DNA from 3 places in the Methylocystis sp. SB2 genome. Region 3 is predicted to be linked to each of the others. Evidence: predicted binding sites of a transcription regulator. Region 3 holds the regulator's gene; each other region holds the start of a gene.
The links. The regulator PhoB, encoded in region 3, activates phosphate uptake and scavenging genes when phosphate is short. The targets are predictions, from matches to a motif close to TGTCATNNANCTGTCAT.

Region 1 (2,267 bases), 1.7 Mb from region 3:
CGCGATCTGCTGCGCGGCTTCATGTGGACGCAGCTTGCGACGGAGTCGCTGTCGATGGGCGAGACCGAAAAGAAGGCGGTGCGGGACATGTCGGCAAAGTCATTGTCGCCGGAAGATGTCGCCAAGGCTCAAGCCATGGTCGCTCGCTGCAAGGAATCGAAGTTTAAAAATTGCGATTGAGCTGCAGGGGAACGCTCGGTTCGACCGGAGCGTTCCCACCTTTGATTTCCGCCGATTCTCGCTCGATTTGGATTTGTTCTTTCGCTGTCGGGCTCGCAGGCTTTAGTCCTGCGAGCAGCTGATCGACGAGGGTTGTTTCAGCCCCGTTCAGCCAAGTCCGCCACCACGCCCCTCCGGCGATAAGCTTTGCGCCCGTTTGATCAACCGTGGTCGGCGGGCTTTTGCCCACGGCCGGCAGGTGAGAAGCCTGCTACTGTTCCGGATCCTTCGCAGCGCCTTTCGTCCATCCACCCCGGCAGTTCGAACGGGGTCGGCAGTCTTGTAACCGTTGCTGGGGTGGCGACGCGCGATGGCGTTTGCTTAACCCGAGCAGACATTCGCAGGGGTGTGTTGCTGCTGTATTTCTAAAACGAGAATGATATTTCTCGAATGTGTGTACATTGTATAAAATAGCAATAATATTGCTGGAAGTTTGCTAAAATAGTACATTATTGGGACTATGCGACCGTTGTCATAAAATGTATAAGGACGTACGCAAAATGATATACTATGCATAAAGCTTAAATGAAGTTAAATTGGCTTTTAACTAGTACTTAGTACAATCACGTACTGTATCTAAGACGATTAAATGTGTGGTACTGCAGCAACACATTGAATTATAGCGATTAGATGCTGCCTCAATACATGTTAAGTCATGGATTTGTCATCTGACGTGGGCCATAAGTCGCGCGCTGTTTTTGAACGCTCATGAAAGCGCGAGGCTGGGACATGGCAATTACACGGTTCAATCAATCACTCGCTCTAGCGACGGTGGGAGCATTGCTCTCGACAACTGGCCAGGCGGCCGACAGCGCCACTGAGGCGCGACTGCGCATGCTGGAAGCGGAGATCGCTCGGCTTCGTCCGCTGGAAGCGGAGGTCGCCAAGCTTCGTCATGAAACGCGCGGAGCCAAAGCGCAGGCGACAATCGCGACCAACGTCGCCAACGCCGCAGTCGTGGCGAAGGGCCCGCCGGGTCCGCCCCCGCCGCCGCCGGTCTTCGTCAGCTTTAGGAACGGCCTGTTCGTGGAAACGGCGGATAAGCAATTTAGCTTCAAGATCGGCGGTCGCCTCTTTGTAGATGGAGGCGGGACTGTTGGCTCCCCGGGCAACGGCTGGCAGGGCAATGTTGGCTTTGGCCAGGCGCGACTTGAAGTCGAGGGTAGCTTCAGGCCCTGGTTTTATAAGATCCAGTACGATTTCGCGAATTCCACAACGCAGCTTTGGAATACAAATCTGCCGAATGCGAACGGGGGCACGGGTCTTCAGTTCTGGTCAAGAAACTACGTAACCGACCGCAATTTCCTTTGGGGCGGATTCCGCGATGCATACCTCGGCCTGCAAGATCCGCGCTTGTCGCATCCGTTGCTCGCTGAGCCGGTCTATTTCAAGATCGGCAGCCAGTATGAATCTTTCAGCTTAGAGGCGTTGGCGTCTTCGAAATATCGCGACACGATCGAACGGCCGCTTGCGGTCGATGCGATCGCGCCCTTCCGCCATATCGGCGTGGCGGCTGGCATGATCGGCAAAGACAATTGGACGGCTCACTTCGGTCTTTACTCGCTGAGCTTCCAGGATCTCAACGCTCGTCCGGTGAATACGTCGTCAGGAAATGCGGGCGTTTTAGTGCCGGCTTATAGTGGCTACGGCGTGAAAAACGCCAATTGGTATCAACCCTGGGGAGGCGGCGCCTACTGGGAAACCACCGGCCGCGTCACCTGGGCGCCCATCTTGGATGAACATCGACTTGTGCATTTAGGCGTCGCCGGAAGCTACCATCAGCCAAATAATGCGACAGCCTACAGCGACGATCGTAACTCGGCGCCAGGCAATCGCCTCGGGTCGGAAGCCAATGTCCTGGGCACGAACTTCCTCGGAACGACGGATCTTTCGTGTGGCCGTTTCGCTCAGTCCGCCCCCTTCGTGGCGGGAGTGAACTTGAACCAGTATAACGCCGCAGGTAACTGTATAAAGGATATCGAAAAAGTCGACCTTGAGGCCGCACTGTCCTACGAAAACTTCTTCGTCCAGGGCGAGTGGCTCATGGC
Region 2 (2,267 bases), 870 kb from region 3:
GCACGACGCTTTCAACTCGCCAGCCGTCGAGAAATTCATCGCTGTCGGCGTTGAGATGCAGCGTGACGCGGGCGCCGACGGCGGGAGCCTCTTCCAGCGGCAGAGCCGCGATCTGATATGAGCCCTTGCCGTCTGAACTCCACAGCCATGCCTGATCCTGGCCGGCGCGCCGCGTCGCGACCTCGACGTGGTCGGCGACCATGAAGGCGGAGTAGAAGCCGACGCCGAACTGGCCGATGAAGCCCGCGTCCTTTTCCTTCCCGAGTTTGTCGAGAAAGGCGCGCGTGCCGGAATTTGCGATGGTGCCAAGGGCGCTGATCAGCTCCTCGCGCGACATGCCGACCCCATTGTCGGCGACGGTCAGCGTGCGCTTGTCCTTGTCGAGTGAGATCGTGACGAGCGGCGCGGCGGCTTGCGCGGCGAGTTTTTCGTCGGAAAGCGCCTCGTAACGCAGCTTTTCGCAGGCGTCGGCGGCGTTCGAGACGAGTTCGCGCAGAAAGACGTCGCGCTCCGAATAGACGGAGTGCGTCATCAGCTCGAGCAGCCGCGCGACGTCGGCCTCAAAACCGAAATCGGCGGCGGTTTGCGGATCGGCGGCGGGAGCCGCGGCGTCGACGGATGCGGCGTCGTCGGTCATGTTCTCTCCGATGAAAAGAAAAAGAGAATGCACGTCGCGGTCGAGGCGACGGCGGCTCTTGAGTTCGTCATTGTTGCGGAATTTGCAAGAGCCTCGGCGGCGGGGCGCCGCCGCGGGGTCGCTCAAGGCGGGTAGGCCGACCGCTAAAGCTAGACGAGCCGGCGCGGGAGCGAAACTCCCGGCCGGCTCGACCATCGCCACGACCTCTAAATCTCTGAACCGCACGCTTCGGGGGGCTGGGGGGCTGACGAAACCGAAAACGCGTGGCCCCGAGCTGTCGAGGCAATGAACTTCATTTTGGGCGGCGCGTTTGGCTGGCAAGGGGCGCCAAGTCGGCGAAAGTATGATTCTTCCCAGCCAAATCTTATCAGAGCGCAGGGACGCGAAGATTCTCGTCGTAAACCAGTCATTAAGTCTTGCCGGGCGCATCCTTGCGGGCCAACATGGTTAAGAGAGATCGAGGAGAGCGGACGCATGGCGGAGTCGGAGACGACGGAGCCCAGCCGGGTTCGCCCCGCGCTCGTCGTCGTGAACGGCGCTTCGCCGGACGCGGCGTCGGGAGTTCGGGGAGACAAGCGCGGCGTGGCGGTCTCATTCAGCCGCCCGGAACTCAACGTCATCTTCAATCTTTATGGCGCGAAAGTCGCACAGGGGGAATGGCGCGACTACGCCATCGACTTCACCCCGGCGAAGGCCGTGTTCTCGATTTTCCGGCGCGCGAGCGAAGCGCCGCTGTATCGAATCGAGAAGGACCCGGCGCTGGCGCGTCGGCAAGGCGCCTATTCCGTGATCGCGGCGACGGGGCTCGTGCTTCGTCGCGGACATGATCTTGCGCGCGTCGTGCGCGTCTTGGACCGCGCGCTCAAACTCGTCGGCGCCGAATAGAACAAAGACATCGTCGCAAGATCAGAATCGATCGGCCCGATAGGGCGCGGGATCGATGAAGGGCTGTTCGCCCGTCATCATATCGGCGAGGAGCCGGCCGGAAACCGGCCCAAGCGTCAGCCCATGATGCGCATGGCCGAAATCGAACCATAGGCCGCGATGACGCGGCGCCGGACCAATGATCGGCAGCATGTCCGGCAGGCAGGGCCGCGCGCCGCGCCAGGGTTCAGGGTCCAGCCGTTCGGCGAGCGGAAACAATCGGCGCGCCGTCGGTTCGCAAACCTCGATCTGAACCGGGGTCGGCGGCGCGTCGCGGCGGGCGAATTCGGCGCCGCTCGTCAGCCTGACGCCGCGGCGCATCGGCGCCAAAAGATAACCGACGTCGGCGTCGAGGATGGGATGATTGAGTTTTGCGCCGTCCTTTGCGGCGTAATGCATATGGTAGCCGCGCTTCCAGCCGAGCGGAATGCGATAGCCGAGCGGCCCGTAGATGGCGTCGGACCAGGGGCCGAGCGCCACAACCGCGGCGCCGGCGACGAGCGGCCCGTTCGCCGTCTCGACGCGCCAACGCCCGTCCGGCTCTTGCGAAAGGCTGCGCGCGTCTCCTGAGAGCAGATGGCCGCCACGCGAGACGAAGAGATCGGCATAGGCTTTCGACAGAGCCGCGGGATCGATAATCGCGGCGGTGTCACGGTAATGGATACCGCCCATGATCGGCGCGAGATCGGGCTCCAGCGCCGCGACC
Region 3 (2,267 bases):
CGATCATATTGTTAAATCCTACGACCGGGACCTTGAAGCCCTGGGACGTCGCATCGCTGAAATGGGCGGCGTCGCGGAGAAAATGCTGGCGGAGGCGATGGACGCGTTGTCGACCTTCGACGTCGATCTCGCCCACCGCGTCGTCTCCAGCGATCCTCGTCTCGACGCGTTGCAGCGCGAAATCGAGGAGAACGCCATTCTCACCATCGCGCGCCGACAGCCGCTTGCGGTCGATTTGCGTGAATGCATCGCCGCTATCCGCATTTCCGGCGACATCGAGCGCGTCGGCGATCTGGCCAAGAACATCGCCAAGCGAACGCTCAAGATCGTGTCGGAGGCGCGCGTGCCGCGCGCGATCGTCGGTCTGAAATCGATGCACGAAATCGCCGCGATGCAGCTTAAGGACGCGCTGGACGCTTACGCCTTGCGCGACACCGAGCGGGCGCGCGCGGTCTGGCAGAACGATTCCGATCTCGACGCGCTGGAGGATTCGGTGTTCCGCGATCTCCTCACCTTCATGATGGAGGATCCGCGCAACATCTCCTTCTGTACGCATCTCCTGTTCTGCTCGAAGAATCTGGAGCGGATCGGCGATCACACGACCAACATCTCAGAGACGGTCGTTTATCTGGTCACCGGCGAAGCGATGCCCACGGAGCGGCCAAAGACGCGCGTTCCCGACTTCGGCCTGAAGGACGAGGCGGCGCAATGAGCGACGTGACGTCCGCCGTCCTACAGCGGAGCGGGAAAAGCGATCGGGCGCCGCGAATCCTCGTCGTCGAGGACGAGACGTCGCTCGCGACGCTGCTCGTGTATAACCTTGAAGCCGAAGGCTATCAGGTCGAGCATGTCGACAATGGCGATGAAGCCGAACTGCGGCTGGCTGAGTCCCCGCCCGATCTCGTCATTCTCGACTGGATGCTGCCGGGCGTTTCCGGACTTGAAATCTGCCGACGCCTGCGGGCGCGGGACAGCGCCAGAGACATGCCGGTGATCATGCTGACCGCGCGCGGCGAGGAAGGCGAGCGCGTGCGCGGCCTTTCGGTCGGCGCCGATGATTATGTCGTCAAGCCGTTTTCGACTCCGGAACTGATGGCGCGCGTGCGCGCGCTACTGCGCCGGGCGCGGCCCGAGCGCGTCGCCTCACGGCTCACGCTCGGCGATATTGACCTCGACCGCGACACCCGTCGCGTGCGGCGATCCGGCCGCGAAATCCACCTCGGTCCGACCGAATTCCGGCTGCTCGAATATTTTATGGAGAAGCCCGGACGCGTGTTCACGCGGGCGCAGCTGCTCGACAGTGTCTGGGGCATGTCGGCGGAGATCGACGAGCGCACGGTCGACGTCCATGTCGGACGGCTTCGCAAGGCGCTAATCCGCGGCCGCGAAAAGGATCCGATCCGCACGGTGCGCGGCGCGGGCTATTCTTTCGATGAAACGTTCGGACACGAGTGACGTGTCCGATGCGGTTCACGCGTAACGCTGCGCCCTGAACTGATCGCGCGCGCGGCGGCGATCTTGCGCAGGCTGATAGGCGACGCGCGCGTGATAGGCGCAGTAGGGGCCGCCGCCGATCGTCGACTTGCCGCCGCAGAAGCGGAATTCCGCCGACGTGGGGTCGCCCATCGGCCAGCGGCACATGGATTCGCGGAGCTCCATGAGCGTGACGCGCTCCGATATCGGGATCACGACCTCTTCTTCAGGCGCACGCCGCGGCGCCGCTAGCGCATGCGGCGCGAAAGCGAGCGCCAGATTGCCATGCGACGAGACGCCGTTCATGCGCGGGTGCGTCGGGCGAGGAGCCTTGGCGACGCGCGGCCGCTGCGCGCTTGCCGTCTTGGCGCGTTCGGCGAGTCCCAGACGATGGATCTTTCCGATCACAGCGTTGCGGGTGATGCCCGGTCCAAGTTCCGCCGCCACTTGGCTGGCGCTGAGACCATCGCTCCAAAGTTTGCGGAGCAGTTCGACGCGTTCGTCGGTCCATGACATTAGGCTTCTCCATTCTTTCGGGTCGAGCGCGGATCGGATTTTCTTCCGACCGCTGCGCAGGCCTGAAGCCCTGCGGCGATGTGATGCGCATCAACACTCGAGAGAACACGCCCAAACGAATTACGCGGGCGCTGACTAGAAACTTTCTGTTTACTTTGAATCATGCGCGAGTCGCGCTGGCAAGCGCGCGCTGGCGTTCTCAACAGGCTTTCCGCGAGACTGTTGCCCGCAGGACTCACCCTAGCGCGGCCGCGCCAGGCGGCTTTGACGCCAATATC

Region 1: ACPS74_RS00340 (OprO/OprP family phosphate-selective porin) is a predicted target of PhoB. The motif match lies at 871-887, and genes of this name have one in related genera.
Region 2: ACPS74_RS05390 (DUF2794 domain-containing protein) is a predicted target of PhoB. The motif match lies at 1,031-1,047, and genes of this name have one in related genera.

The regions. Positions count from the first base shown of each region.
Region 1 covers NZ_CP187401.1:69,777-72,043, forward strand. Annotated here, with positions in the region: gene ACPS74_RS00335 (tetratricopeptide repeat protein) at 1-180, shown strand, start outside; gene ACPS74_RS00340 (OprO/OprP family phosphate-selective porin) at 949-2,267, shown strand, end outside.
Region 2 covers NZ_CP187401.1:1,069,901-1,072,167, reverse strand. Annotated here, with positions in the region: gene htpG (molecular chaperone HtpG) at 1-637, opposite strand, end outside; gene ACPS74_RS05390 (DUF2794 domain-containing protein) at 1,112-1,522, shown strand; gene ACPS74_RS05385 (NAD(P)/FAD-dependent oxidoreductase) at 1,544-2,267, opposite strand, start outside.
Region 3 covers NZ_CP187401.1:1,938,515-1,940,781, reverse strand. Annotated here, with positions in the region: gene phoU (phosphate signaling complex protein PhoU) at 1-712, shown strand, start outside; gene phoB (phosphate regulon transcriptional regulator PhoB) at 709-1,455, shown strand; gene ACPS74_RS09450 (GcrA family cell cycle regulator) at 1,471-1,989, opposite strand.